4 regions of the Streptomyces sp. NPDC048514 genome follow, and region 1 is predicted to be linked to each of the others. Evidence: riboswitches for the same ligand, from Rfam matches in the RefSeq annotation. Region 1 holds a riboswitch; each other region holds the start of a gene.
What was found. Region 1 has a riboswitch for thiamine pyrophosphate ahead of thiC (phosphomethylpyrimidine synthase ThiC). Riboswitches for the same ligand answer to the same signal wherever they lie in the genome.

Region 1 (7,449 bases):
GGGCCGCCCGGCTGTGGTTCCTCGGCGACTTCACCGACCGCGGCCCGGACGGCATCGGCGTCATCGACCTGGTGATGCGGCTGTCCGCCGAGGCGGCCGCGGCGGGCGGCTACTGCAAGGCGCTCATGGGCAACCACGAGTTGCTGCTCCTGGGCGCCAAGCGGTTCGGCGACACCCCCGTCAACTCCGGCGCGGGCACGGCCACCTTCCAGGCCGCCTGGCTCCTCAACGGCGGCCAGAAGACCGACATGGACCGCCTCCGGGACCACCACCTGCAGTGGATGGCCCGCCTGGACGCCGTCGAAGAGGTCGACGGCTATCTGCTCGTCCACTCCGACACCACGGCCTACCTCGACTACGGCGACTCGATCGAAGCGGTCAACGACACCGTCCGCGAGACTCTCACCCGTAACGACGCGGAAGAGTGCTGGGACCTGTTCCGCAAGTTCACCAAGCGCTTCTCCTTCCGCGACGAGGGCGGCGCCGACGCCGTACGCTCCCTCCTCGATACGTACGGGGGCACCCGGGTCGTTCACGGCCACAGCCCCATTCCCTATCTCTTGGGCGAGGTCGGCTCCGAGGACGGCGAGGAGGACGACGGCCCGGTCGTCGAGGGACCGCACGTCTACGCCGACGGACTCGCCATCGCCATGGACGGCGGAGTGACCATGGCCGGAAAGCTGCTGGTCCAGCAACTGCCCCTGGGTGGCTGACCGTTCCGGGGGCATTTGTGTCCCCGGCGGCTTATGCGCAGACCGGAACGCAATTTCCGGCAACCCCCTGTCACCGTGTACCGCCACGGCTCTACCATCGGCTTATCCGTCGCAGGCTCCCCTCCGTTTCTGCCCGACGGCTCGCCGGCGTGCGAGCCCCAAGCCCTACGGAGCATCGGGGGATGCACATGAACAGCGTTCCGCAGCATCTGCAGAGCGAGGACCGCCAGGAATTCGAGCGGGTCCTCGATGCGGCGCTGCGCTCCGCACCACACCGACCGGAACTGGCCGCTGTCGGTCAGCGACTCAACCTCGAACAACTGCGCACCATGGCACTCAGCGCCACCGCTCTGATCACCGCGGCGGCCGCAGCCGAGTACCAGCACTACGTGGAGGTCCGCGAGGAGCTGCGCCACCCGGTGCCGTCCGCCAGCTCCGGCAGCGGCGAAGACACCACCGCCACGGACACCGCCACGGACCCGACGGGCCTCGCCGCCACCCTCGACGAAGCCGCCGAGGCCACCGGCGCGGGCGCCGTCGCGGTCATCGCCGTGCTTGCTCCCGTCCTGTCCGGAACCGCGGCGGTGATCTTCCTGCTCGTCGGCTACATCTGGAAGATGCTGAACCCCGGGCAGACCTTCGCCCGGACCATGCTCACCGTCGGCTGGGTGTTCGGCGCCCTGACCGCTGCCGCGATCCTCGTCGCGGCGGTGGGACTGCTGCTGACCGCCCTGCGCAACGGCGGCTCGGTGGAGGCCCGGGCACGGGACGCGGCGCACGAGAGGCTGGACCGGGCCAGAGAGGCCTGGCGCGACGCCCTTCTGGAGCGAGGCATCATCCCCTTCCTCCGGGATGCCCTGGCCGAGCCCGGGCCACCGGCGCTGCACCGCACGACCCCGACGGATCCGACCGGCCGCATGCCGCGCCTGGGCTACGGCCGCCCCGGCTTCAGCAGCCCCGACGACGGCGCCGCCTCCGGCCGCCCGAGCTTCACCAGCCCCGACTACACGAGCCCGGACTTCGGCGGCCCGGAGCACCGGCCCGAGTAACCCGGGCCGGTGTCTCGCACGGCGTGACACGGACCGCATGACACGGACCGAGCGGTCCGGGCGGCCAACCGGTGTGGCGTCCCCATCCCGGTCAGCCGCACCCCCGGCACCCTCCCGGTCGGCACCGCTCTCACCGGTCTCTCCGGGCTCCCGGTCTCACCGCACCGGACGTGTCAGTCCGCGAGAGGCAGATACACGCGGTTGCCCGCCGCCGCGAACTCCTGTGACTTCTGCGCCATACCCGCCTCGATCTCGTTCTGCGTGGTGCCGTGCTCACGCCGGATGTCCTGCGAGATCTTCATGCTGCAGAACTTGGGCCCGCACATGGAGCAGAAGTGGGCCGTCTTGGCCGGCTCGGCCGGGAGGGTCTCGTCGTGGAACTCCCGTGCCGTGTCCGGGTCCAGGGCGAGGTTGAACTGGTCCTCCCACCGGAACTCGAAACGGGCGTCGGACAGCGCGTCGTCCCACTCCTGGGCACCCGGGTGGCCCTTGGCGAGGTCGGCCGCGTGCGCGGCGATCTTGTAGGTGATGACGCCTGTCTTGACGTCGTCCCGGTTGGGCAGACCCAGATGCTCCTTGGGCGTGACGTAGCAGAGCATCGCCGTACCCCACCAGGCGATCATCGCCGCGCCGATACCGGAGGTGATGTGGTCGTACGCCGGCGCGACGTCCGTCGTCAGCGGGCCGAGCGTATAGAACGGAGCTTCATCGCAGATCTCCTGCTGAAGGTCGATGTTCTCCTTGATCTTGTGCATCGGGACATGTCCCGGGCCCTCGATCATGGTCTGTACTTTGAAACGCCTGGCGATCCGGTTGAGTTCCCCGAGCGTGCGCAACTCCGCGAACTGCGCCTCGTCGTTGGCGTCCGCGATCGAGCCCGGCCTGAGGCCGTCCCCCAGCGAGTACGTGACGTCGTAGGCGGCGAGGATCTCGCACAGCTCGGCGAAGTTCTCATACAGGAACGATTCCTTGTGGTGCGCCAGGCACCATGCGGCCATGATCGAGCCGCCGCGCGAGACGATGCCGGTCTTGCGGTTGGCCGTCAGCGGTACATAGGCCAGGCGCACGCCGGCATGGACGGTCATGTAGTCCACGCCCTGCTCGGCCTGTTCGATGACGGTGTCCTTGTAGATCTCCCAGGTCAGTTCCTCGGCCCGGCCGTCGACCTTCTCCAGGGCCTGGTAGAGCGGCACGGTGCCGATGGGCACGGGGGAGTTGCGCAGCACCCACTCACGGGTGGTGTGGATGTTGCGGCCGGTGGAGAGATCCATGACCGTGTCGGCACCCCAGCGGGTCGCCCAGGTCATCTTCTCCACCTCCTCCTCGATGGAGGAGGTCACGGCCGAGTTGCCGATGTTGGCGTTCACCTTCACCAGGAACCGCTTGCCGATGATCATCGGCTCGATCTCCGGGTGGTTGACGTTGGCCGGCAGCACGGCTCGGCCCGCCGCGATCTCCTCGCGGACCACTTCCGGGGACACGTTCTCCCGGATGGCCACGTACTCCATCTCGGGCGTGATGTCGCCCCGGAGCGCGTAGGCGAGTTGCGTCACCGCCTCGCCGCCGCGGCCCCGGCGTGGCTGGCGCGGGCGCCCCGGGAAGACCGCGTCGAGGTTGCGCAGCCCGCCACGCGGCGCGGTGTGCTTGATCCCGTCGTCCTCGGGACGGACGGGGCGGCCCGCATAGTCCTCGGTGTCGCCGCGGGCGATGATCCAGTTCTCCCGTACCGGCGGCAGACCCCGGCGGACGTCGGTGTCGACGAGTGGATCGGTGTACGGGCCCGAGGTGTCGTACAGCGTGACCGACTGCCCGTTGGTGAGGTGCACCTGACGGACCGGCACGCGTAGGTCGGGGCGCGAACCCCCGACGTACGCCTTGTGCCAGCCGATGGACTTCCCGGCCTCCTGGAGCGTGTCGTCCTGAACGGAGGCAGGCGTGCTTACGTCCTTGTTGGTCATGAGACCTACTCCCTACGCCGGCATTACCCGGTAACAGGTTCGGCGGTCGACGCAGCGGCTTCCGTCTGCCGACGTTTTCCGCGGAACATGGCTCGTTCCACGTGAAACATCGCGTATACGGAGGTCAGCGCCCTCTCAGCCCGGTGCTCCGAGCTCCCGCGTGTGCAAAGGTGCCTCCACGCTAGCGTCATTTGCGGTGCGGTGAACAGTGGGCCCCCGTCGTTCTTGCGATGATCGGGCGGTGACCAGGACGGAGCAGTACCCGCACCAGCCGCCCGAGCCGCGCCGCCCAGACGCCTCGGGGCCGGTCGGCGGCCCGGGCGACGAACACGGCGGGCACAGCCACAGCCACAGCCACAACCACGGTCCCGCTGCGCCCGTCTCCAAGCACCTGCGCAAGGTCATCGCGGCGATCCTGATCCCGTTCACCGCCGCGGTCCTGGTCGGTCTCGTGGTGCTCTGGCCCGGGGGAGCCCCGTCGCACAAGCGCACCGGCGTCGGCTTCGACCGGCAGACCCAGCAGGCCACGGTCACCAGGGTCGTGGACGTGAGCTGCAAGCCGGTGAACGCGTCCGGCGGGACTCCGGCCGGCGACACCTCCACCGCCCAGGACGGTCCGGCCGCGCAGAAAGCGGGGGGCACCTGCAAGAAGGCGACCATCCAGGTGAGCACCGGCAAGGACAAGGGGCGCACGTTCACCGAGATCGTGCAGCCGGACCAGACCCGGCAGTTGCGCCAGGGCGAGAAGGTCGTCGTCGCCTACGAACCCTCGGCGCCCAGGGACCTGCAGTACTCGGTGACCGATGTGAACCGGAAGTTCCCCATGGCACTGCTCGCGGGGATCTTCGCGCTCGCTGTCGTCGTGGTCGGCAGGCTCCGTGGTCTCATGGCGCTCGTGGCGCTGGCCGTGAGCTTCCTCGTGCTCACGCTGTTCATCCTGCCCGCGATCCTGCAGGGATCGAATCCACTGCTGGTGGCCGTTGTCGGGGCGAGCGCGATCATGCTCATCGCGCTCTACATGTGCCACGGGCTTTCGGCTCGCACCTCGGTCGCGGTACTCGGCACCCTGGTCTCGCTCCTGCTGATCGGTCTCCTCGGCTCGGAGTTCATCGACTGGGCCGCCCTGACGGGGAACACGGACGACAACACCGGCCTCATCCACGGCCTGTATCCGTCGATCGACATGAGCGGTCTGCTGCTGGCAGGCGTCATCATCGGATCCCTCGGCGTGCTGGACGACGTGACGGTGACGCAGACGTCCGCCGTCTGGGAGCTGCACGAGGCCAACCCGTCGATGGGCTGGCGCGGGCTGTACCGGGCGGCCATCCGCATCGGTCGCGACCACATCGCGTCCGTCGTCAACACGCTCGTCCTCGCCTACGCGGGTGCCGCGCTGCCGTTGCTGCTGCTGTTCTCGATCGCGCAGAGCAGCGTGGGGACCGTGGCCAACAGCGAGCTGGTGGCCGAGGAGATCGTGCGCACGCTGGTGGGGTCCATCGGCCTGGTCGCCTCGGTCCCGGTCACCACCGCGCTCGCCGCGCTGGTGGTCTCGGCCGACCGGTCCGGACCGGGCACCGCGGCAGCGCCAGGCTCGCAGCCCGTTCCGGCGGCACGTTCCGGCCGGGGGCGCCGCCGCAAGCGGTGAGCCGGCCGACCGCCCCACGGCGACGCCGACCGCCATCGCGACGCAGGACCTGGGAAGGCATCCCCGCGCAGAAGCGTTCCTGCACAGTCCCGTGCGGTATGGCTGAGGCACCGCGCCCGTGCCGTAACGCTTCAGCCGGCGCTTTGTTCCTCGGCCAGGATGCGGTCCAGAGCCTCGTCGAGATGGGCGTCGAAATCGGCCAGCGCGCCCTCCTGACCGAGAGGTACGAGCTTGTCGGTCCGGTCGAGGAAGGCCACGAGCGGCGGAGCCGACGACCGGAACAGGGCCTGATCGCTGCCGACCTGAAGCCGGATCAGCACCTCGCCCAGCACCTCCGCGTCGGCGGGCGCGATGCGCACATCTCCCTCTCCGCACGGCCGGCCGACCCCATCGACCAGTAGCTCACGCCCGAAGGCCCAGGTCACCGGGGCATCGCCGGGCAGGTGGAAGGTGAGTCGTACCGCGTAGGGATCCCTGGTCTCGTAGCGCAACTCCACCGGAATGCGGAAGGAGAGCTCCTCCGACACGAGAAAGCTCATCATGACTTCTGCCTGTACGGACTCGCGCATCGCCTACCCCGTCATATGACATCGACTGGCCGGGATCAATCCCTCTGACCGTGGGTCAAATCTTGCTCAACGTGTATGCCAGATCACAAGGAGTAAGTTTTCAGATACTGATAGAGAGCGTCAGGGCGCCCAGGTGGCGCCCGATCTCCGCCTGCAGCCGACGTGCCGTGGGCAGCAGCCGGTCGGCCCGGCCGGCCGGCAGGGAGATGGCCACGGTGGCCGCGGTGGTGCCGACCGTGATCGGGAGTGCCGCGCAGACGGTGCCCAGCGCGTACTCCTGCCGCTCCACCACCGCCTCCGTCCGTCGCATCCGCGCCAGCCGCCGCAGCAGGGCATCGGTGTCACGCACGCTGTACGGCGTGAGGGCCTGCACGGGATAGCGGGCCAGATGATCGCGGCGGCCGTCCTCGTCCAGCTGCGAGAGCAGGCACTGCCCGATCGCATGCGCATGGCCGGTCTCGCGGAAGTCGGCCCACTCCTCGACCGCGGGGACCTCGGCGGATTCCGAGACGCACATGACCTCGATCTCGCCCTCGCGGTACATCGCGCAGTACACCGGCACACCGAGGGAATCGCGCCAGTTCGCAAGTGCCTCCGCCACCGTGCTGCGACGTTTCTGCTGCGCTCCGGCACTGCTCAGCCGCTCCACCGCGGCGCCGAGGAAGAACAATCCCTTCTCCCGACGCAGATAGCCCTCGTGCACCAGGGTGCGCAGCAGGTGGTACGTCGTGGGCAGGGCGAGGCCGGTCTCACGGGCGAGTTGCTTGGCGGGGGCGCCGTAGGGGTGGCCGGCCACGGTCTCCAGCAGCCGCATCGCCCGCTGCACGGACCCGATGAGGGTCGCGGCGGCCGGTGGTCCGGAAGGGCTCGTGGGAGCCGACGGGGCGGAGCGGCTCGTGGGGGCGGGGGGTCCGGAAGGGCTCGTGGGGGCCGGCGGGGCGGAGCGGCTCGTGGCAGCCGGTGGCGTGGAACGGCTCGTGAGGGCCGCTCGGTCCGCTCGGCCCGGCGGCAGGGGGGCTGCCGGACGGTCCACGGCGTGGGGTTGCCCGGGGACGATCGAGGTCGGCGGACGCTGGAGGGGGGCTGGGCGGGGACGCGTTGCGGCGGGGGGTGCGTGGGGTTCTGCGGGTGCGGTCTCAACCGTGGCCAAGGGTCACTTCCGAAGCGCGAGGGGGCGGACCGTGCGGAGCAGGAGCACGGATGGAGGTCTGCTCCACCACGGGGCCGGATCCCGTGGGGAGTTCCGGACTTTAACCGCCGGCCACCGCATGCAGACGGTCTCGCCGGGAAACTTCCCTCGCCCGAGGGAACCGGTTCCCCTCACCGGTCACCGGTCCCCGTCTCTCACCAGTCTCTGTGCGACGAGGAGTTCGTCATGAACTTGCGGACGATGTAGATCAGACCGCCCACCAGGGCGACGAAGACCAGTGCCTTGAACAGCAGGCCGATCACGAATCCGACCACGGTCATCAGCAGGCCGCCGAAGACGAAGAGGGCGATGATCGGCACCGCGAC
Region 2 (7,449 bases), on a different contig from region 1:
CCCGGGGACGGCCCCGAGCTGTGACCCCCGGCCCGCTCAGTGGTGGTACCGGTGCACCACCGCGTGTCCCCTGCCCCGCCCGATCGTCCACTTGTTGACCGGGGTGGTCACCGCGAAGGCGACCACGAGTGAGAGCGCCAGCGAGATCCAGAACAGCGGCTCGCCGAGCGTCGCGTCCATCGCCGACGGCCATACCAGGATCACGCCGTTGTCGATCAGCTCCATCACGGCGATGGACAGCGTGTCCGCGGCGAGCGCCACGCGGAAGGCGGTGCGGAAGCCGACACCGGCCCGCAGCACCCCGCGCAGGGTGAGGGAGTAGCCGAAGAGGAAGGCCAGGGCGACCGCCAGCAGCGTGGTCGGCAGATTGCCCCACCCGAACGCCGTGCCGGCGACCATGCCGAGCACCTCGCCGACGGCGCAGCCGGTGAGGCAGTGCAGCGTGGCCCGGACGGCGGTCGCCCAGTCGGCGCCGGGCGCCGGTGCGTGGTGGTCGTGGTCGTGGCCGATGTGGGTCGAGTGGTCCATGGCGTTCCCCCATGCCGAGTGACGGTTCCTGCTCCACAGCAGGAACCGTATACCCCTGGGGGGTATTCCGGAACGACTCAGTGATCCCGGAGTTTCTTCAGCCGCTCCACGTCCGCGGCGTGCCCCTGGCTGCCGCCGGGCGTCTCGATGATCAGCGGAACGCCCGCCGTCGCCGGATGCGTCATCAGAGCGCGGAACGGGTCCTCGCCGATGTGGCCCGCGCCGATGTTCTCGTGCCGGTCCTTGTGCGCCCCGACGACGTCCTTGGAGTCGTTGGCGTGGATCAGCTTCAGCCGGCCCGCACCGACCGTGTCCACCAGCAGGTCCAGGGTCTGGTGCATACCGTTCGGACCGGTCAGATCGTGCCCGGCGGCGAAGATGTGGCAGGTGTCCAGGCACACGCCCAGCTTCGGGTGGGCGTCCAGCGCCTCGAAGTACGGCCCGAAGTCCCAGGTGCGCGAGCACAGCGAGGCGCCCTGCCCCGCGGTCGACTCCAGCAGCAGGAACGGGTCGTCGTCCTCGGTCAGCTCCTCCAGCAGCGGCAGCAGACGCTCGCGCACCTGCCGCAGCGCGACCTCCCGCGGCCGCCCGCCGGTCGCGCTGCCGGTGTGCACGACCACACCCAGCGCACCGATCTCGCGTCCGCGCCGCAGCGAGTGCCGCAGGGACTCGACGGACCGCTCGACGGTCGCCTCGGTGTGCGAGCCGAAGTTGATCAGATAGGGGGCGTGCACGTACGCCGGGATCGACTCCTCGGCGCACGCCGCGCGGAACGCCTCGTCCTGGCGCGGGTTCCCGGCGGGCGTCGCCCAGCCGCGCGGGTTGGCGACGAAGACCTGCACGGTCTCCGCCCGCAGTCCACGGGCGTACGACAGCCCCACGGAGTGCAGGCCGCCGGCCACCGGGACGTGGCCGCCGACGGGGTTGCGGGGCAGGGGGGACTGGTCAGGACTCACCCGTTCAGGGTGTCACGCCCGCCCCGTCCCCTGGCCCCCGCCCCCTGGACCCCGGCCCCCAGGACCCCGGCCCTCGGTCCCCTGGACCACGGCCCCCTGGACTACGGCCCGCGGACCCCGGCCCCTGGACCCCGGCTTCCTGGACCCCGGCTCCCTGGACCACAGCCCTCGGACCACGGTCCCAGGTGGCCGTCGTCACCCGACGGTGACGGTGGCCCCGGTCGCCGGGAGGGTGATCGTGATCGTCGTCACCGGATGGTGATCGTGATCGTCGACCCCTTGGGCGCCTTGTCGCCGCCCTCCACCGACTGCTTCTTCACGGTGTCGCCGAACAGCCCGAGCAGGCCGCGGTCCTCGTCCACCTCGAAGCCGGCGCCCTCCAGGGCGTCGTGGGCGTCGTCCACGCTGTCGCCGACCACGTCCGGCACCTCGATCATCTCCGGGCCCTTGGACAGCGTCAGCGTCACCGTGTCGCCCTCCGCGGCCTGGCCGCCGTCACGCGGACTCTGCGCCGCGACCGCTCCCTTGTCGTACTCGGAGTCGATCCGCTGCGGGGCGACCCGCACCTTCAGCCCGGCGTCCGTCAGCTCCTGCTTCGCGCTGTCCAGGTCGTCGCCGGTGACGTCCGGAACGTCGATCGGGCTGCCCTTGCTGACGGTCAGGGCGATCGCCGAACCGGCGTGCCGCTCGGTGCCGGCCCGCGGTGCCGTGGCGATCACGGACCCCCTGGCCACGTCCTCGCTGAACTCCCGGGTCACCATCCCCGGCTCCAGCCCGGCCGACTTCAGCCGCGCCCGCGCCCCGGCGAGCGACCGTCCTCGCAGATCCGGCACCTTCACCGTCTCCGGGCCCAGCGAGACGGTCAGCGCGACCGAGTCGTGGTCCCGGATCCGGGTGCCGGGCGCCGGGTCGGTGCTGACGACGGTGCCGCGGTCGACGGTGTCGTTGTACGACCGCTTGACCTCACCCACGTCCAGCCCGGCCGACCTCAGCCGCTCCCGCGCCTGCGCCTCCGTCTTCGTCAGCAGCGGCGGGACCTTCGTGAACTGGCCGGAGTTGATGTACCAGACCCCGGCGCCCACACCGAGCGCCAGCAGCACGGCCGCGAGCACGGCCACCGTCGCCCGCCTGGGCCGCGCCGGGCGCCGCCGGCCGGGGACGGGCGGGGACTGCAGCCGGGTGGTGCGGTGGACGCCGTCCGCCGCGGCGTCCTCGCCGACGGGTAGCGGCCGGGGCACCGTCAGCGCCCGCGGGATCACACTCGTCCGGTCCTCGGCGTTGTCGTGCTCCGCGGTCAGCGCCTGTGGCGGCAGCGCGTCCAGCTGCTCCTCGGTCAGCGCCCGGCGCGCCTCGCGGACCTGGCCCAGCAGTGCCACGGCGTCGTGCGGGCGGACGTCGGGGTTGCGCGCGGTGGCCGACGCGACCAGCTCGTCCAGCTCGAACGGCAGTCCGGGCACGAGCGCCGAGGGCGGCGGCACGTCCTCGTGTATGTGCCGGTACAGCACCTGGGCGGGGGAGTCACCGGAGTGCGGCTTCCCGCCCGTCAGCATCTCGTAGAGGACGACACCGCACGCGTACACGTCGACGCGGGGATCGGTGGTCCCCCGCTCTATCTGCTCGGGCGCGAGGTACGACACCGTCCCGAGCACGGAACCCGTCGTGCTGGTCACGGTGTCCACCGAGCGCACCAGCCCGAAGTCGGCCACCTTGACCCGGCCGTCGTCCCCTATCAGGACGTTCTCCGGCTTCATGTCCCGGTGCACGAACCCGGCCCGGTGGGCGGCGCCGAGCGCGGCCAGCACCGGCTCCAGGATGTCCAGCGCGGCCCGCGGCTGCAGCGCGCCCCGCTCGCGCAGCACGTCGCGCAGGGTGCAGCCGGCGATGTACTCCATCGCCAGATACACGTACGACCCGTCGGTGCCCTGGTCGAAGACCTGCACCACGTTGGGGTGGTCGAGCCGGGCGACGGACTTCGCCTCACGGATGAACCGGTCGACGAAGGACCCGTCCCCCGCGAGTGCCGGGTGCATCACCTTCAGCGCGAGAACGCGGTCCAGGCGGGTGTCCAGGGCCCGGTAGACCGTGGCCATCCCGCCGGCCGCGACCCGCGCGTCGATGCGGTATCGGCCGTCGAGCACCTGCCCGACGAGGGGGTCCTGAAGGGTCGTATCCACGCAGGCGAGTGTACGAGGGACGGCCGGTGCTCCCGTCCCCCGTGCTTTCCCGGGGACGGAATGCAGCAGAGCTGTGACTGTCGCGCTACCGGCTCGGCCGGAAAGCGGGGCGCTCGGGGTCCAGGTGCGCGCGCCCCTCGGTGGGGGAGGAGGCCTCGGCGAAATGACGGCGCGGGATCCGCCCCGCCAGCCGGGCGAGCCGGCCCGCCTCCACGGCGTGCTTCATCGCCGCGGCCATGGTCTCCGGCTCCTGTGCCCGGGTGACGGCCGAGGCCAGCATCACACCGGCGCACCCCAGCTCCATCGCGAGCGCCACGTCGGACGCCGTACCGGCCCCCGCGTCCAGGATCACCGGCACGCGCGCCTGCTCGACGATCAGCTGGAAGTTGTGCGGATTGCGGATGCCGAGCCCGGACCCGATCGGCGAGCCCAGCGGCATCACCGCGGCGCAGCCCACGTCCTCCAGCCTGCGCGCGATGACGGGGTCGTCGTTCGTGTAGGGCAGCACCGTGAACCCGTCGTCGACCAGCGTCTCCGCCGCCTCCAGCAGTTCCACCGGATCCGGCAGCAGGGTCCGCTCGTCGGCGATGACCTCCAGCTTGATCAGGTCCGTGCCCAGCGCCTCCCGGGCCAGCCGGGCGGTCAGCACGGCCTCCCCGGCGGTGAAACAGCCCGCCGTGTTCGGCAGCACCCGGATGCCGAGGCGCTCCAGCACCGAGAGCACGGAGCCGTGCACGGAGGGGTCCACCCTCCGCATCGCGACCGTCGTCAGTTCCGTGCCGGAGGCGAGCAGCGCCCGCTCCAGCACGTCCAGGCTGGGCGCGCCGCCCGTGCCCATGATCAGACGGGAACCGAAGGGCACTCCGCCGAGAACGAAGGGATCGTCGGCCATGGTCAGCCTCCTTGGACGGCGGTGAGGACTTCGACGCGGTCACCCTCGGTGAGCGCGGTGGCCGCCCAGCGGGTGCGCGGGACGACGGTCTCGTTGACGGCCGCCGCCACCCCGGAGGGCGCCGCGGTGAGCGTTTCGACGAGGGAGTCGAGCGGGGTGCCCGGGGCGACGTCCCGGCGCTCCCCGTTCACGGAGATGGTGACGGAGGGGGTCATACGGGCTGCTCCGAGAGGACGGCGCCGAATCGCTTCGGCGTGAACGGGCGGGCTTCTTCGGGGAGATCACCGGTGACCAGCGCGTGCGCCATGACGTCCCCCGTGACCGGCGTGAGCAGCACCCCGTTGCGGTAGTGCCCGGTGGCCAGCAGCAGGCCGTCCAGGCCGGACGGCCCGAGCAGCGGCGCGTTGTCCGGGGAGCCGGGCCGCAGTCCGGCGCGGGTCTCGGTGAGCGGCAGCTCGGTGATGCCCGGCACCAGCTCGTGGGCGTCGCGCAGCAGCTCGTACACACCGCCGGCCGTGACCGTCGTGTCCCAGCCCAGCTCCTCGCTGGTGGCACCGACGACCAGCTCGCCGTTCTCGCGAGGCACCAGATAGACATGGCTGCCGCGGACCACGGCCCGCACGGTGCGGCTCAGGAAGGGCGCGAACCGGGCGGGCACGGTCAGCCGCAGCACCTGCCCCTTCACCGGCCGCACCGGCGGCAGCAGCGCCTCCGGCACCCCCGCGAGCCGTCCGCTCAGGCTCCCCGCGGCGAGTACCACCCGGTCCGCGCGCAGCCCGGTGCCGTCCGTCGTGGTGACACCGGCGGCCCGGTCCCGCACCACGTCGAGCCGCTCGGCCCAGTCCCGGTGGAAGACCACCCCGGCCCGCTCGCACGCGGTCACCAGGGCCGCCGTGAGTCGCCGCGGATCGATCTGGTGGTCACCGTCGACCCGCAGGCCACCCCGCACCCCCGGCGCCAGCATCGGCTCCAGGCGCCGGCACTCCCGCCCCGTCAGCCACTCCGCCGCGAGGCCGGAGCGCTGCTGGAGCGCGTGCAGTTCCCGCAGGTGGGCGCGGTCGTCGGCGTCGAGCGCGACCGCGAGGGTGCCGCAGCGGCGGTAGCCGAGGTCGTGGCCGGTGAGGTCGGCCAGCTCGGCGGCGAAGTCCGGATAGCGGCGGGCCGACTCCAGATTCAGGGCGAGCAGCCGCTCCTCGCCGTAGTGCAGCTCGGTGACCGCGGCCAGCATCCCGGCCGCGACCTGGGCGGCCCCGCCGCCGGGCGCGGGGTCGACCACGGCCGTGGCGAGCCCCCGCTGCGCCGCACGCCAGGCCGTGACCAGGCCGATGATTCCGCCCCCGATGACGAGGACGTCGGACGTACGTGAGGACATGGGCGTCCAGCCCCTCCCTTCGCCGGCATGACCCGGATCAGGTTCGTACGGTCGGAGGCCGCCAGCCTCCCTCTCAGCCCGGTGCGTCCGGGCTCCCGCGAGTGCTTGTACCGTGGCCAGCCTAGCCCGCAGCGCTCGTCACACGTAAGGGAGCCCCGGTCATGGCCCGCTCGCTCGACGGACTGATCCTCGCCCCGGTCGCGGATCAGGCCCCAGGTCAGGTGGGTACGCGTACCCGGTTCTCGTACCACGAGGAGGCCGGCGCGATCTGGGCCGACTACGCGGGCGGCGACGTCGCGCGCGGGCATCTGGTCGGCACGCGCGAGGGCGACCGGCTGGACTTCCGTTACGTGCAGCTCAAGACGGACGGGACGACGTCCTCGGGGCACTGCGTGTCGAGGGTGACCGAGCTGCCCGACGGCCGCGTGCGGCTGGAGGAGACCTGGGAGTGGGAGTCGCAGACCGGTGCCGGTACGAGTGTTGTGGAGCAGGTCACCGAGCACGCCCACTGACTGACGCGCCGTCACGTGTCTAAGGTGACCGGGTGAGCGAGCAGACAGCGCAAGAGAGCCCGGCAGAGGAGCGGCGCGTGGTCGTCGTGGGCGCGGGCATGGCCGGGGTGCAGACCGCGGTCGCCCTGCGGGACCAGGGCTTCACGGGCACCGTGACCGTCATCGGCGCGGAGCCGCACCAGCCCTACGACCGGCCGCCGCTGTCGAAGGCCGTCCTGCTCGGCAAGGCCGAGGGCTCCGCCTTCGACGTGGACTTCGAGGCACTCGGCGTCGAGCTGCGGCTCGGCTGCGAGGTGCTGGGCGTGCGCCCCGCCGAGCACGAGCTGGACACCGAGGCGGGCCCGGTGCCCTACGACGTCCTGGTCCTCGCCACCGGCGCCGAGCCGATCACCCTGCCGGGCACCGAGGGCGTGCCCGGCGTGCACCTGCTGCGCACCCTGGACGACGCCGAGCGGCTGCGGCCCGTGCTCGAGCGGCAGCACGACATCGTGGTCGTCGGCGCCGGCTGGATCGGCGCCGAGTTCGCCACCGCGGCCCGGCAGGCGGGCTGCGCCGTGACCGTCGTCGAGGCCGCCGACCGGCCGCTCGCCGGCGCCCTGCCCGCCGAGGTGGCCACGCCGATGGCCGCCTGGTACGCCGACAGCGGCACCGAACTGCGCACCCAGGCGCGCGTGGAGCGCGTCGAGCCCGGCGCGGTGGTGCTCAGCGACGGCACGCGGCTGCCCGCCGGCGCCGTGGTCGTCGGCATCGGCGCCCGTCCCGCCACCGGCTGGCTGGCCGGCTCCGGCGTCGAGCTGGGCGCGCACGGCGAGGTCTTCGCCGACGCCCGCCTGCGCACCACAGTGGCCGACGTGTACGCCGTCGGCGACTGCGCCTCCTTCCCCTCCGCGCGCTACGGCGAACGACTGCTCGTCCATCACTGGGACAACGCCCTGCAGGGTCCGCGCACGGTCGCCGCGAACATCCTGGGCGAGACGCCCGCGGTCTACGACCCGGTGCCGTACTTCTGGTCCGA
Region 3 (7,449 bases), on a different contig from region 1:
CGTCTGCACACTGAGCCGCCGGATGGAGGCCGCCGCCTGCTTGGTGTCCTCGTCCCGGCTGCCGACCTGGAGCGCCCCGGCCTGTACGGCGATGAGGCTGACCTGGTGGGACACCACGTCGTGCATCTCCCGGGCGAGCTGCGCGCGCTCCTTCGCCAGGACGCTCTGCGCGGTCAGCAGCCGTTCGGACTCGCGGGCCGCGGTGATCTCGGCGAGCCGCAGCGACAGCTCGCGCCGGGCCTGGACGAGCTGGCCGAGGAAGACGGGGGCGGCCGCCGTCGCCAGGCTGTAGCCGAAGTGGACGACGTTGCGGGTGTCGGCCAGTTCGTCCGCCCGCAGGCGGGTCCAGGGCCAGGGCAGGAAGTCGCTGATCGCGTAGACCAGGGCGCAGCCGGCCAGCAGGACGCGATGGCGGCTGAGGGAGGAGAGCGTGTAGAGCGCCGCCACGGGGGCGACGACCGCGTCCGAGACCATGGCGGCCGGGAGCGTGAGCAGGAAGGTCACGAACGGCAGCCGGTGCCGCAGGAAGAGGGCGAACGCCGCGAGCAGCGCGCATATCGGGGCCACCGGCGGGTCCTGGAGACCGACGTGGACCCAGGTGTCGATCAGCGCCGCGCAGACGAGGGCGGCGTCCAGGAGCAGCGAGGGCGGTCGTCTGGCCGGCATGGGGCGCAGGGATGTCATGGGGCGTCCTCGTCGCGCGCCGGCCCCAGCAGGCCCGCGCGCTCTGCGATCAGGGCGGCCTGCACGCGGCTGCCGACCTCCAGCTTGTTGAGCACGGCGCTGACGTGACCCTTGACCGTGCCGGTGCTCAGGTGCATCCGCCGGCCGATGTCCGTGTTGCCGAGCCCCGTGGCCATCAGCACGAGGACCGCCCGCTCGCGATCGGTCAGCCGGGCGGTGAGGCGGGTGGCGGGTTCCCGCGCACCCTGGTCGAGATAGCCGTCCACCACCGTGCGGGTGACCTTCGACGACAGCACCGTCCCGCCCTCGGCGAGGGCCCGGACCAGGTGCGGGAGTTGCTCCGGGTCGGTGTCCTTCAGCAGGAACCCGGCGGCACCCGAGCGCAGTGCGGCAGCCACGTACTCGTCGGCGTCGAACGTCGTGAGCATGGCCACCACCGGGGGGTCGGTCATACGCCGGATCTCGCCCAGGACGGTGAGCCCGTCCACGTCCGGCATCCGGATGTCCAGCAGGACGACGTCCGGGTGCGCTTCGTGCACCGCCGGGAGGGCCTGACCGCCGGGAACCGCCGCAACCACCTCGATGTCGTCCGCCGAGCTGAGGATGTGGGTGAAGCCGCCCCGGATCAGGGCCTCGTCGTCGACCACCAGTACCCGGATCACCTGCGCTCCGCTCCTCGCACGTCCGCGGTTCGATGCGTACCACCCGGGGAGCCCTCCGCGAACATGCCCGGGGTGTTTCCGCCGATCGGCCGTACGGTCCCGGCCGACCGGCGGCGGCGGAGACTCCGGCCGGCCGGCGGGGTGCGTCGGGAAGGGGGACCGGTGAGCCGCGCCGGTCTCCGCGCTGTTCGCGGGTTTCTCACTGATCATCATCACCGGCCGCCCAGGTCCCGGGAACGGGTGACGGCTGCGGGCCGCGACTCCGGCCCTCGTCGCCGCGGCCGGATCGCGCTGATCCTTTCGCAGGCTCTTCTCACGATACGGCAGTCCGCCGAGGCCGGTAACCGGGCGGACGCCGGCGCCGACCCGCCGGCTCACCTCACCGTCTCCGACGGGGTCAGGGGCGGGGTCAGGGGCGGCGCCGGGCGCGCAGCGGCGCGTACACGGCCAGTGCCGCGGCGAACGCCACCGGGTAGGCGAGGTCGGCGCCGTGCAGGGCCTTGGCGACCGGGCCCACGTACAGGCTGGTGCTCATGAACGGCACCGCCACGGCGAAGGCGACGACGAACGCGGTGAGAGCCGGCCACCACGGCTGCGGCCGGGAGGTCTCCGCCGTCAGGTCGACCGGGCGGCCACCACGGGCCCGGGCGCGCACCACCCAGTCGACGATCACGATCGCGACGAACGCGGGGATCCAGTAGCCGACGAACAGCAGCACGTTCTGGAAGCGGGCCGTCGTGTCGGCCGCGTGCATCCACAGCACCAGCGGGAACCCGAGGACCGCGGCGAGGGCGGCGGCCACCGGCCGCGGCAGCCGCACCCCCATGGTCTGGAGCGCCAGCGAGCCGCTGTAGTCGTTCATGGCGTTGCTGCACAGGGCCGCGAGAGCGACGGCGAGCAGCCCGAACGCGCCGAGTGCGCCGCCGCCGAGCAGGTCGTCGACGCCACGGGCGGTCTGGTCGGTGAACCGCGCGGCACCCCACAGGCCCAGCGCCTGCACCGCGACGAAGGACACGGCGACGCCGAGCAGGGTGTACCAGAACATGCGCGGACGGGACGCGGACCGGGGCAGATAACGGCTGAAGTCGCTGGCGTACGGGGCCCAGGACAGGGCGAGGCTCAGCGCGACGGTGCAGGTCAGCACGAACGCACCGGCCCGGTCGGCGCCGTGCACCGTCGCCGCCGTCGCGGGCTGGGCGCCCTTCAGGAGCTTCACCGCCAAGGCCGCGAACGACGCGGCGAGCGCGAAGGTCATCACCGTCTGCAGCCGGTGGATCGCCTCGTACCCGAGCACCCCGAGCACCCCTTGTGCCGCCATCATCAGCAGGACGCCCACCCAGAAGGGCAGGCCGCACAGTTGGGCCAGCGCGTCCCCGCCGAACAGGCCGATCAGCGCGTCCCAGGCGATGGACGACAGCCACTGCAGCGTGCCCGGCAGGGTGACGCCCCGGCCGAAGGCCAGTTGGGCCAGGGGCAGCTGCCCCGCACCGGTCTGACTGCCCCAGGTGCCGAGGTAGGCGGTGGGTATCGCGCCCAGCACGGTGCCGAGCACCACGGCGAGGAGCGCGGTGGCGAAGTCCAGCCCGAGGGCCGCGCCGACGGTGCCGGTGAACACGCCGGTCATGGTCAGGTTGGGGGCGAACCAGACGGTGAACAACCGCCCGGGGCTGCCGTAGCGGGCGTCCTCCGGCACCGGCGTTATGCCTCGCGCCTCCATCCGCAGATCACCGGAAGCCGCCGGCATCCGCCCGTCGAAGACGTGCTCCGGCTCGGCGACCGCCGCCGCGTCATGGGCATGCGGCAATGACATGTGACATCCCTCCGCCAGTCCTAACTGGTTCAGGTTCGACGGGTGTGATCTCAGCCCCTCGTGGGGCACCCCGTGTCCAGGTACGGCGGCAAGGATAGCTGGCCCGGACACCGGCACGGGCCGGGGGGGAAGAGCGCCGCGGGCGCTGCACGGCCCGCACCGCGCACGCTGCCTGACCCGGGAGCCGGTACGGCGGCGGCCGGCCGGTGACGGTGGTACGGCGGCGTCTCGTCCGCTCGGTGTGCCCGCGGCCCCCGGCGGCGTCACGGTCGCCGACCCCCGGGCCCCGGCGGGGCGTTGTGCGCCGTGGACTCAGGCCAGCGGGCGGGCCCCGGGTCCCGGCAGCACCGTGACGTCGGCCGGGGCGAGCGCCTCGCGGTGGTCGCCCGAGCACTCGACCACGACCCGGACGGGCGCCCCGCAGTCGCTGTGCCGGATGTCCAGGACCGGCCCCTCGGGGTCGGCGACGTACGACTCGCCCCACTGCCGCAGCGCCACGAGAACGGGCCACAGGTCCCGGCCCTTGCGGGTGAGGCGGTACTCCTGACGGGTCCTGCTGCCCTCCTCCCGGTACGGCACGGTCCGCAGGATGCCGGCGCCCAGCAGCTTGCGGAGCCGGTCGGCGAGCACGGCCTCCGACAGCCCCACATGGCGGCGGAAATCGTCGAAGCGCCGCACTCCGTTGAAGGCGTCACGCACGATCAGCAGCGTCCACTTCTCGCCGACCAGGTCGAGGGTGCGCTGGACCGTGCAGTTCTGGGTGCTCATCTCCAGCCACTTCATGCCGCCAGGGTAGAGAAGCACGCTGGCTTTGTCATTGACAGTCAGCGTCGGGCACGGCTAGCTTCGCTGACTGAAGCCAGCTGAGGAGGCACAGCCGCATGGGACGGTCGCGTACGTACGAGTGGGAGGACCCCACGATCTCGGCATCCGCGGTCGGCGTCGCCTCGGGGCTGGAGTTCCTCCGGGAGATCGCCGCCGGCCGCATTCCCGCACCACCCGTCTGCGCCACCCTGGGCTTCGGTCTCGAAGAGGTGGCGCACGGACGCGCGGTCTTCAGCCTGGTGCCGGGCGAGGAGCACTACAACCCCATCGGCAGCGTGCACGGCGGCGTCTACGCGACCCTGCTCGATTCGGCGGCCGGCTGCGCGGTGCAGTCCACACTGCCGGCCGGAATGGGCTACACCTCGCTCGACCTCGCCGTGAAGTTCCTGCGCCCGGTCACCCTCGACACGGGGACGGTACGTGCCGTCGGCAGCGTCCTGACCAGCGGCCGCCGTACCGCACTCGCCGAGGCCCACCTGTACGACGAGGCGGACCGCCTGCTGGCGCACGCCACGAGCACCTGCATGCTGCTGCCCCTGCCCGCCCCCTGACCGAGGAAAAGGTGTCCGGCCGCGCTCGCCGAGGCCGCCGAACACGTGCAGGGTGGAAGATGTGGGCTCCCAGGAACGACGGGCCGGCATGGGGGCGCAGTGGCAGCGCAGCCACGCGCTGCTGGTGATCCCGGTCGTCCTCATCGTGGTGATCACCGTCGTGGACCAGCTGCTCCCGGCCGACGTCCACCTCGGTCCGTTGCTGGTCATCGCCCCCGCGATCACCGCCTCCTTCGCGGGCCCCTGGGGGACCGGCCTGATCGGGCTGCTGGCCATGGGGGCACAGACGTACATCGGCTGGCACTTCGGCGTGCTGTTCTCGCGCAACGTGCTCGTCCAGATCCTCGCGCTGGCGGTGCTGTCGGCCCTCATCGTGTTCTTCTGCGTGGTGCGTGAGCGCCACCGCCGCCAGCTCGCCCAGGTGCGCTCGGTCGCCGAGGCCACGCAGCACGTCCTGCTGTGGCCGCTGCCGGAGGAGATCGGCCCCCTGCGGATCGCCTGTCTGTATCTGGCGGCCGAGGACGAGGCCCAGGTCGGCGGTGACCTCTACGCCGCCACGTCCACCGACCACGGCGTACGCGTCATGATCGGCGATGTGCGGGGCAAGGGGCTGGCGGCCATCGGCGAGGCCGCCCTGCTGATCGGAGCGTTCCGCGAGGCCGCCCATCAGCACGCCGACCTGCCGGCTCTGGCCACCGCGCTGGAACAGAGCGTCTCCCGCAACCTCTCCGACCTCGAGCCCGAGGAGGAGTCGGGGGAGCGGTTCGCCACCGCGCTACTGGTGGAGGTGCCGGAATCGGACCACGTCACGCGGGTGATCAGTTGCGGACACCCGCCGCCGCTGCTGCTGAGCCCCGGCAGTGCCGTCAGCGTTCCCGTGCACCCGGCGCTCCCGCTGGGGATCAGCGGACCGGCACCGGCGGACCACGCGGTCGACGTGTTCTCCTTCCAGCCCGGGGACACCCTGCTGCTCTACACCGACGGCGTCATCGAGGCCCGGGACGGCACCGGCGCCTTCTATCCGTTCGCCGAACGGGTCGCGCAGTGGGCCGGCAACGGCCCGGACCGGCTTCTGCACCTGATCCGGCACGACCTTCTCGCACATGTGGGGGGCCGCCTCGACGACGACGCGGCCGTCATCGCCCTGGCCCGTGGACCCGACGCGCACCGCGGCCGCCGCCACCATGGCGCGCGCCCGTAGGGGCACGGGGCGAGTACCTGCGGCACCGCGACTTCCCCGGCCGGCCGGCCCCGTCCCGGCCGGCCCGTCGCGCCGTCATCGGGCGATGCGGCGTCCCTTGCCCCCTCGCCGGAAGCGCACCGCGATGTACACGAGATCGGCGAGGAGGACGACGGCACCGATGACCAGCAGATAGAACAGGCCGTGGACGGCGAAGCCGATGATGCCCAGGACCACGGCCACGAGGATCAGGAACAGGAACAGGCTCATCGGAACTCCCGGCGGCTGCGGTGCGTCAACGGCGGGCGAGGCGTCGTTCGCCGCCGCCGCCCGGCGCGTAGTCCAGTTCGTAGTGGGCGAAGACGGCCGGCTCCTCGGCGGCGGGCAGTTCACCGTCGGTGTCGATCGCCGGGGCCTTCTTGACCACGTCCTTGGTGTGGGCGACCTTCACATACCCCGGGCCGACCGTGGCACCGAGGAGCGGGACGAACGCCAGGCGGCGACGGGTGGGCAGGCCCATGGTCACCGTGGCGAAGAAAGCCTGGTCGGTGACCGTGTCCACATAGACCGACTCCAGTGCGCCGATCTTGTGGCCGTCCCGGTCCACCACGTCGTGGCCCCGCCATTCGCGGATGTCGCCGGCCTCGAACATCATGACCTCCTCCAGTGGAGTACCCCGGATCGCCCCCGTGATGTGTCCGCCACCACCGGCCGCCCGCGCGTCCGCCGCCCGTGCGGGGCCGAGCGGTGGTCGTGGAATTCAGCTGCCGGCCAGGGGGTCGTGACCCCAGTTCATCAGCGAGCGCCGCCAGGTCGTGTCGCGTACGTCGCCGGCGGGGCGCTGTGCCAGGTGGCGGCGGATGTATCCGTTGACCTTGCGCATGTGGGCGTAGTCCGAGTCCGAGAGGTCGCCCTTCTTCTTCCGCAGGATCTCCACGATGGTGCGGCCCGAGGCGTGCCCGGTGGACTCCCCGCCGCCCTTGTGCTGTCCCGCCGCCCGCGATTCGCCGGTCGCCAGCCATTTCTCCAGGGCGGACGGTGTCATGTTGACCAGTTCGCGGAAGGTGTCCCAGCTCTCGCGCTGCTCGTCGTGGTTCGTCGCGTCGGCCACTGCCTCACTCTCCTCGCCTGCCGGGGTGGGCACCCCTCCCACCCTGAGGGAGTGCCGCCGCGTCCGCACCTGGGCGAAGGGCCGGCGCTCCCGTACGGCCACTTGTACGTCCACTTGTACGGCCACTCGTACGGCCACTCGTACGGCCGCCCTCCCCGTGCGCCGCGGGCCGGCCGGGGCGAGGGTGGGCGCTGTGCCCCAGGTGATCGTGTACCCACCCGCGGAGGACGGCGGCCGCCGCGTCCGTGTCGGCGCCTCCTTCGCCGGAATGGCATACACGGTGATCGACATCGTCGAGTTCCTGCGGGCGGCCGGTATGGACGACGTCGAACCGGAAGACGTGACGAGCGCCGGGTGGATCGAGTGGCGGGGCGGGGGCCCGGCGGCCTGGCCGAGCTGATCACCCGGCGGGCCGACGGCGCCACCGAAGACGAGCGCCGTCACGGTGACGCTGAGCAAAATCCCCCGGGGCCTCGACGGTGACGGCTGATGCAACTCGGGTGGGCAAGCCTGTCGGCTCCGGGCGTCCGGCCGCTGCCAGCGGCACTGGACAGGGCACGAGTCGGCAGGATCCGGATGAAGCCGCTCCCCGCCGCGCCATCGCGAACGCCCTGCGCGTGGTCGAC
Region 4 (7,449 bases), on a different contig from region 1:
GCACCCTGCTTCCCGGCCACGGCGGCATCATGGACCGCCTGGACTCGCTGCTGCCCACGGCACCGGTGGTCTGGCTGCTGATGGTGATCTTCGTCGGCAGCAGCTGAGGCGCGCGACGCGCCTCGGCGCCGACCGTCTCGGGATCACAGAGCGGCACTCCGCCCACCGAGCCGACGGTACGGGCGGTGTCCCGGACGAGCGTGCACCGGGTTCGGTGGCTTCGGCCGCTCTTTCGGTCCGGGCGGCCGGTAGGGGCGGTGTCCGGGGCTGAGCGTGGACCGGGTTCGGTGGCGTCGGCCGCTTCTTCGGCCCCCCTCCTGCGCGCAGGAGGGGGGCCGCTGCCGTGTCGTCGGCCCTCGGCCCCGGATGCCGCAGCAGAAATCGCCGACCGGGCCGGTGGGCGGCAGACTCCCTGAGAGGACGGCGTGCGTGTCCTCAGCCGCCTCCGACGCCGCAGGGAGTGTGCCCATGCCCCACGACCCCGCCCCCGCTCCGTCCGGCCCGGGCACCCCGCCCGACCCGGCCGTCTCCCCGGCGGACCCGACGGCGGCCGCCCCGGAGCCTGCCGTCACCCCGCCGGACTCGGCCGTGACCCCGGCGGAGCCGGCGGTCGCCCGGCAGGACTCGGCGGTCGCCCTCCCGGAGTCGGCCGTGGTCACGTTCGACTCGGCGACGGCCGCGCCGGGCTCAGCGGTCACCCTGCCGGAGTCGGCGCTCACTCTGCCGGACTCGGCGGTGGCCCCGCTCGACTCGGCGGTGGCGTCGCTCGACTCGACTGTGGTGGCGGACTCGGCGGCGGCCCCGCCCGGCCCCGCCGTGGCCCCGCCCGGCCCGGCGGCGGCCCCGCCCGGCCCCGCCGTAGTCCCGTCCTGTCCCGTCGTAGCCTCCCTCAGCCCTGCCGCGACGGCGCCCGGTCCGGGTGCCGGCGCGGACGTGCCGCCGGTGCGGTTCTGGACGGTGGACGACCTGCCCGCGCTCGAACCCGACCCGTTCCTGGACGAGATGCTGCGGGACGATCCGGTCACCCGGATCAAGCTGCCGTACGGCGAAGGGCACGCCTGGCTGGTGACCCGGTACGAGGACGTCCGCTTCGTCACCTCCGATCCGCGCTTCTCCCGGGAGCAGGTCGTCGGCAGGGACGTCACCACGATGCGGCCGGTGCCGGTGGCCTCGCAGACGGCGGGCCTGCAGTACATCGATCCGCCCCGGCACACCCTGCTGCGCCGGGTCGTCGCCCGTGCCTTCACCGGCAGGAGCATGCAGCGGCTGCGACCGCTGGCCGAGCGCAGGGCCACCGAACTGCTCGACGCGATGGAACGCGCGGGCGCACCGGCCGACCTCATGGAACACCTGCACGGGCCCTTCCCGATCGCCGTGGTCCGGGACTTCCTCGGCGTGGAGGAGAAGGACTGGCACCGCTGGGCGGCGACGGGCGAGGCCCTGCTGTCCGCGGGCACGGAGTCCGAGGAACGCGCCAGGGAGGCCGCCCGCGCCACCCGGGCCCGCATCGCCGAACTGCTCGGGCGCCGCCGCACGGAGCCCCGCGAGGACCTCGCCGGAGTGCTGGCGCAGGCCGCCGCGACGGGCGAGATCACCGATGACGAGGCGATCTCGCTCGCCACGGCCATCCAGGTCAGCGGCGGTCACGCGGTCCGCAACAACAGCGGCTCGATGATGTACGCGCTGCTCACCCACCCCGAGCAGATGGACCGGCTGCGCCGCGAGCCGCAGCTGCTGCCCCGGGCCGTGGACGAGCTGTTCCGCTACGTCCCGCACCGCAACGGCGTCGGCATCCCGCGCGTCGCCATGGAGGACGTCGAGGTCGGCGGCCGGCTGATCCGGGCCGGCGAGGTCGTCTACAACGCCTATGTCTCCGCCAACCGCGACCCCGAGGTCTTCCCCGACCCCGACGCCCTGGACTTCGACCGGGAACACCGGGGCCACCTGGCCTTCGGGCACGGCCCGCACCACTGCCTGGCCGCCATCATGGCCCGCATGGAGGCAGAGGTGATCATCGGCACCGTGCTCGCCCGGTTCCCCGGCATCCGGCTGGCCGTTCCGCCCGGGGAGGTCGAGTTCCAGCGCAACGGCCTGATCCGCGGCCCAAGGACCCTGCCCGTGGCCTGGTGACGAAACCGGAAGAGGAATGCCATGGACCTCCAGCTCACCGACAAGGTCGCCGTGGTCACCGGGGCGAGCAAGGGCATCGGCCTCGCCATCGCCGACGCCTTCGCCCGTGAGGGCGTCCGTGTCGTCGCCGGCAGCCGGAGCGTCACCCCCGAGCTCGAAGCGCTCGGCGAGAGCCACGGCGTCATCGCGGTCCCGGTCGACCTGTCCGCGGCCGACGGGGCGGACGCGCTCGTGCGGCAGGCGGTGGAGCGGTGCGGCCGGCTCGACATCCTGGTCAACAACCTGGGTGCCGCGACACCCCGTCCGAGCTTCCTGGACATCGACGACGCCGAATGGCGACGGATCTTCGACCTGACCCTGTTCAGCGCGGTCCGGGCCGCCCGCGCCGCGCTTCCCCACCTGCTGGCGGCGGACGGGGGCGCCATCGTCAACATCAGCTCCGTGAACGCGCGCCTGCCCTTCCCCACGGTCGTGGACTACTCCGCGGCCAAGGCCGGACTGGCCAGCCTGACCAAGTCGCTGTCGGAGGAGTTCGCACCGCGCGGCGTCCGCGTCAACGCGATCGCCCCGGGACCGGTGCGCACCCCCTTCTGGACCGCTCCGGGCGGCTTCGCCGAGGCCACGGCCGCCCGGGCCGGCACCACCGCGCAGGAGGCCATCGACGTCGTCGTGCCGCAGAGCATGGGCATCTCCACCGGCCGGGTCACCGAAGCCCGTGAAGTCGCCGACCTGGCCCTCTTCCTCGCCTCGCCCCTCGCCGGCAACATCACGGGAGCCGAGTTCACCATCGACGGCGGCCAGATCAAGACGCTCTGACGACCACCGTGACCGGCGCCAACGACCGCCCCGCACGGCTCGCGCCCAGGGCACCCAAGTCGATCTGCGACGGCTGGTACAGCCATGGCTAGGCCCGGAGAACTGGCGGGCTTCAGACGTGAACGGGCCTCCCACCTGCGTCGTCGGTGCCGGTGGGAGGCCGGCACAGTGTGCTGGGCCGTCTCTGGGCCGTCAGGGGCCCACGTCCGCCCCGGTTGCGCGCATCGCCTCGCCCACGAAGGTGGAGCGGAGAGCCATCCGCGCCGCCCGGTCGGGCACGTTGCCTGGATGTATGGCTTGTGCGGTCCGGGAGTCACCCGCATTGTCGACTAGCAGACTCCCCAGTTCGAGAAACTCCTTTTGAGCTTCGAAGTAGAGGCTTGCCGCCGCCGGGGCAATCTTCATCGGGCCATGGAGAACTGCCAGGTGAAGAGCGTGATCGAGCCTCTTGAGGCTCTCCGTCACATCTGCGATTTCTTGAGGCGGGGCGTCTGACATCGCCTGTGGCGGTCGCAGTTGCCACATCTTGTCGATGGCTAGCCAAGTACTCGTGGATGCTGCGAGGAGATCCGCGTAAGCCTGCCTGCGGGCTTCCTCACGGGCCCTGCGCCGGTCGGCTGTTGCCTGCCGCTTATGGAGGACGAGTGTGAGGTAACCGGTCAAGCCGGCAGCCGCCAGTGTTGATCCGGCGGTGATGGCGGCTACTGCGATCGTGGCTTCCATCCGATCAGTCTTGCCCCCGAGCCCCATCGATCCGGGCCGTTTTGAGGAAGGTCCGGCCGATGGCGTTCCTCGTACGCTCTCGGCTCGACGGCATGAGATGTGCGTACACCCCGGTTCGGTGCCGGGCGCAAGGTCCCTGGCCGGGCCGTCCCTGGGCCGTCCGGGCCGCGCAACAGCAACCGGCGACGACCACTACCGACAGCCGTGGCGACCGACGGCCGCAGGTCACCCAAGTCGATCTGCGACACTGGTACAGCCATGCCTAAGCCCGGAGAACTCACTTTCGTCGCCCCGCGCGGAGCCAAGAAGCCGCCGCGGCACCTTGCCGACCTCACGCCCACCGAGCGCAAGGACGCGGTGGCCGAGATCGGTGAGAAGCCGTTCCGCGCCAAGCAGCTCTCGCAGCACTACTTCGCGCGGTACGCGCACGACCCCGAGCAGTGGACCGACATCCCCGCCGGGGCGCGCGGCAGGCTGCAGGAAGCGCTGCTGCCGGAGCTGATGACCGTCGTCCGGCATCTGTCGACCGACCAGGGGACCACGCGCAAGACGTTGTGGCGGCTGTTCGACGGCACCCTCGTCGAGTCCGTCCTGATGCGGTACCCGGACCGGGTCACCATGTGCATCAGCTCGCAGGCCGGATGCGGCATGAACTGCCCGTTCTGCGCGACCGGGCAGGCGGGCCTGGACCGGAACCTGTCCGCCGCCGAGATCGTCCACCAGATCGTCGACGGGATGCGGGCGCTGCGCGACGGGGAGGTGCCCGGAGGACCGGCGCGCCTGTCCAACATCGTCTTCATGGGGATGGGCGAGCCGCTCGCCAACTACAAGCGGGTCGTCACCGCCATCCGGGCGCTCACCGACCCCGCCCCGGACGGGCTCGGGCTCTCGCAGCGCGGGATCACCGTCTCGACCGTCGGTCTGGTGCCGGCCATCCACCGGTTCTCCGACGAGGGCTTCAAGTGCCGGCTCGCGATCTCCCTGCACGCCCCCGACGACGAACTGCGCGACACCCTCGTCCCCGTGAACACGCGGTGGAAGGTGCGCGAGGTGCTGGACGCCGGATTCGAGTACAGCGAGAAGTCCGGTCGCCGGCTGTCCATCGAGTACGCCCTGATCCGGGACATCAACGACCAGGCCTGGCGCGGTGACCGGCTCGGCCGGCTGCTCCGGGGCAAGCCGGTGCACGTCAACCTCATCCCGCTCAACCCGACGCCGGGGTCCAAGTGGACCGCGTCGCGGCCCGAGGACGAGAAGGCCTTCGTCGAGGCCATCGCCGCGCACGGGGTGCCCGTCACCGTCCGGGACACCCGGGGTCAGGAGATCGACGGGGCGTGTGGTCAGCTCGCCGCCACCGAACGGTAATCTGACGGCGTCCACATATCTTCATATTCCGACAGGGGAGCGCCACAGCGCTGAGAGTGCGGCAATCGGGCCGCAGACCCTCTGAACCTCGCCCAGGTCATTCTGGGTAGGGAGTTCGGTCAGCACTCAAGCTGTTGCGCCCTGCCCGGGAGCCCTCGTGGAGTCCGGGCGGGGCCGCGTCTCTTCCTGGCCAACCCCCAGGAGGACATACCAGTGCACCACAAGACCCTCAAGGCCGTGGCCGCCGGGCTCGGCCTGCTCGCCCTGCCCGTTCTGACCGGGTGCGGCTCCACCGGCGGGAAGTCGTCCGCCGACGCCAAGACCGTGACCCTGGTCAGTCACAACTCGTGGTCCGTCTCCAAGAACGTGCTCGCGGACTTCGAGAAGCGGTCCGGCTACCACGTCCGGGTCCTCGAGGACGGCGACGCCGGGCAGGCGGTGAACAAGGCCATCCTGACCAAGGACAACCCGCAGGGCGACGTCTTCTTCGGCGTCGACAACACCCTCCTCTCGCGCGCCCTCGACAACGGCCTCTTCCAGCCGTACACCGCCAAGGGCCTCGACCGGGTGGGCGCCGCCTACCAGCTCGACAAGGACAAGCACCGGGTCACGCCCGTCGACTACGGCGACATCTGCGTCAACTACGACAAGGCCTGGTTCGCCGAGCACAGGCTGACGCCGCCGCAGTCCTTCGCCGACCTGGCCGAGCCGCGGTACAAGAACCTCCTCGTCACCGAGAACACGGCCACCTCCTCGCCGGGCCTCGGCTTCCTGCTCGGCAGCGCCGCGAGCTACGGCGACAAGGGCTGGCCGGACTACTGGAAGAAGCTGAAGGCCAACGGCGTCAAGGTCGTCGACGGCTGGGACCAGGCCTACTACCAGGAGTTCTCCGGCTCCTCCCAGGGCAGGAAGGCCGGCGGCGACCGGCCGCTCGTGGTGTCGTACGCCTCCTCCCCGCCCGCCGAGGTCATCTACGCCAAGAAGCGGCCCGGCACCGCCCCGACCGGCGTGGCGACCGGCACCTGCTTCCGGCAGACCGAGTTCGCCGGGGTGCTCGGCAACGCCGCGAACCCCAAGGGCGCCAAGGCGTTCGTAGACTTCCTGGTCTCCAAGGAGTTCCAGCAGGACATGCCGCTGAACATGTACGTCTACCCGGTGGTGCGGGACGCGAAGGTGCCCGCCGAGTTCACCGAGTTCGGGCCGGCCGCCGAGCACCCCGAGACCCTGGCCCCCGGCAAGATCGCCGCCAACCGCGACCAGTGGGTCAAGACGTGGACGTCACTCGTACTGAAGTGACCGCCGGACGGAGCGGACGGAGCAGCCGCGTGAGCGCGGCGCGGCTCGGGCTCATCGCCCTGCCCGTCGCGTTCTTCGCGCTGTTCTTCGCCTGGCCCGTGGCCGCGATCGTCGCGCGCGGCCTGAAGACCGACGGCACCTGGCGGCTGGGGCGGATCGCGGACGTGGTCACGCAGCCGGACATCCGGCACGTGCTGTGGTTCACCACCTGGCAGGCGCTCGCCTCCACCGCGCTCACCCTGCTGCTCGCCCTGCCCGCCGCCCATGTCTTCGCCCGCCTCGACTTCCCCGGCAAGCACCTGCTGCGGGCCGTCGTCACCGTCCCGTTCGTCCTCCCGACCGTCGTCGCCGGCAGCGCCTTCCTGGCGCTGGTCGGGCGGGGCGGACTGCTGGACGAGCTGTGGGGGGTACGGCTGGACACCACGGTGTGGGCGATCCTGCTGGCCCACGTCTTCTTCAACTTCGCCGTCGTGGTCCGCACGGTCGGCGGGCTCTGGGCCCAGCTCGACCCCCGGCAGGAGGAGGCCGCCCGGATGCTGGGCGCCTCGCCGCTCGCGGCCTGGCGGAAGATCACCCTGCCCGCACTCGCGCCGGCCGTGGCCGCCGCCGCGCTGATGGTGTTCCTCTTCACCTTCACCTCCTTCGGTGTCGTGCAGATCCTCGGCGGACCCACCTTCTCCACCCTCGAAGTGGAGATCTACCGGCAGACGTCCGAGGTCTTCGACCTGTCCACGGCCGCTGTCCTCACCCTCGTCCAGTTCGCCGCCGTCGGCGCGATCCTCGCCGTGCACGCCTGGACGGTACGGCGGCGGGAGACCGCCCTCAGGCTGGTCGATCCCAAGGTGACCGCGCGCCGGCCGCGCGGTGCCGGCCAGTGGGCGCTGCTCGCCGGGGTCCTCGCCACCGTCGCCCTGCTCCTGGTGCTGCCGCTCGCCGTCCTCGTCCGGCGCTCGCTCGACGCGCCCGGCCTCGGCTACTACCGGGCGCTGACCGATCCCGACGGCGGCACGTTCCTGGTGGCGCCCGTACACGCGGTGTGGACCTCGCTGGAGTACGCCGTCGTCGCCACCGCCATCGCCCTGCTGATCGGAGGTCTCGCCGCCGCCGCGCTGGCCCGCC

Region 2: linked by a shared signal. The riboswitch ahead of thiO (glycine oxidase ThiO) and the one ahead of thiC (phosphomethylpyrimidine synthase ThiC) in region 1 are both predicted to bind thiamine pyrophosphate.
Region 3: linked by a shared signal. The riboswitch ahead of ACGFT2_RS07695 (purine-cytosine permease family protein) and the one ahead of thiC (phosphomethylpyrimidine synthase ThiC) in region 1 are both predicted to bind thiamine pyrophosphate.
Region 4: linked by a shared signal. The riboswitch ahead of ACGFT2_RS16050 (thiamine ABC transporter substrate binding subunit) and the one ahead of thiC (phosphomethylpyrimidine synthase ThiC) in region 1 are both predicted to bind thiamine pyrophosphate.

The regions. Positions count from the first base shown of each region.
Region 1 is NZ_JBICWT010000011.1:202,338-209,786, reverse strand. Features, by position in the region: gene ACGFT2_RS25050 (metallophosphoesterase) at 1-713, shown strand, start outside; gene ACGFT2_RS25045 (hypothetical protein) at 896-1,762, shown strand; gene thiC (phosphomethylpyrimidine synthase ThiC) at 1,936-3,720, opposite strand; TPP riboswitch at 3,713-3,890, opposite strand; gene ACGFT2_RS25035 (YibE/F family protein) at 3,962-5,365, shown strand; gene ACGFT2_RS25030 (SsgA family sporulation/cell division regulator) at 5,497-5,934, opposite strand; gene ACGFT2_RS25025 (IclR family transcriptional regulator) at 6,035-6,748, opposite strand; gene ACGFT2_RS25020 (DUF5326 family protein) at 7,279-7,449, opposite strand, start outside.
Region 2 is NZ_JBICWT010000017.1:157,166-164,614, reverse strand. Features, by position in the region: gene ACGFT2_RS32670 (sulfite oxidase-like oxidoreductase) at 1-24, shown strand, start outside; gene ACGFT2_RS32665 (DUF4396 domain-containing protein) at 37-528, opposite strand; gene ACGFT2_RS32660 (deoxyribonuclease IV) at 606-1,484, opposite strand; gene pknB (Stk1 family PASTA domain-containing Ser/Thr kinase) at 1,733-3,658, opposite strand; gene ACGFT2_RS32650 (thiazole synthase) at 3,744-4,550, opposite strand; gene thiS (sulfur carrier protein ThiS) at 4,553-4,765, opposite strand; gene thiO (glycine oxidase ThiO) at 4,762-5,922, opposite strand; TPP riboswitch at 5,920-6,031, opposite strand; gene ACGFT2_RS32635 (hypothetical protein) at 6,084-6,434, shown strand; gene ACGFT2_RS32630 (NAD(P)/FAD-dependent oxidoreductase) at 6,467-7,449, shown strand, end outside.
Region 3 is NZ_JBICWT010000003.1:378,316-385,764, reverse strand. Features, by position in the region: gene ACGFT2_RS07705 (sensor histidine kinase) at 1-666, opposite strand, end outside; gene ACGFT2_RS07700 (response regulator) at 681-1,346, opposite strand; gene ACGFT2_RS07695 (purine-cytosine permease family protein) at 1,756-3,156, opposite strand; TPP riboswitch at 3,146-3,239, opposite strand; gene ACGFT2_RS07690 (winged helix-turn-helix transcriptional regulator) at 3,469-3,939, opposite strand; gene ACGFT2_RS07685 (PaaI family thioesterase) at 4,038-4,532, shown strand; gene ACGFT2_RS07680 (PP2C family protein-serine/threonine phosphatase) at 4,621-5,733, shown strand; gene ACGFT2_RS07675 (hypothetical protein) at 5,809-5,982, opposite strand; gene ACGFT2_RS07670 (PRC-barrel domain-containing protein) at 6,008-6,364, opposite strand; gene ACGFT2_RS07665 (DUF3140 domain-containing protein) at 6,473-6,823, opposite strand; gene ACGFT2_RS07660 (hypothetical protein) at 7,017-7,223, shown strand.
Region 4 is NZ_JBICWT010000006.1:343,857-351,305, forward strand. Features, by position in the region: gene ACGFT2_RS16025 (phosphatidate cytidylyltransferase) at 1-107, shown strand, start outside; gene ACGFT2_RS16030 (cytochrome P450) at 958-2,130, shown strand; gene ACGFT2_RS16035 (SDR family NAD(P)-dependent oxidoreductase) at 2,152-2,946, shown strand; gene ACGFT2_RS16040 (hypothetical protein) at 3,139-3,669, opposite strand; gene rlmN (23S rRNA (adenine(2503)-C(2))-methyltransferase RlmN) at 3,928-5,034, shown strand; TPP riboswitch at 5,058-5,165, shown strand; gene ACGFT2_RS16050 (thiamine ABC transporter substrate binding subunit) at 5,248-6,330, shown strand; gene ACGFT2_RS16055 (ABC transporter permease) at 6,384-7,449, shown strand, end outside.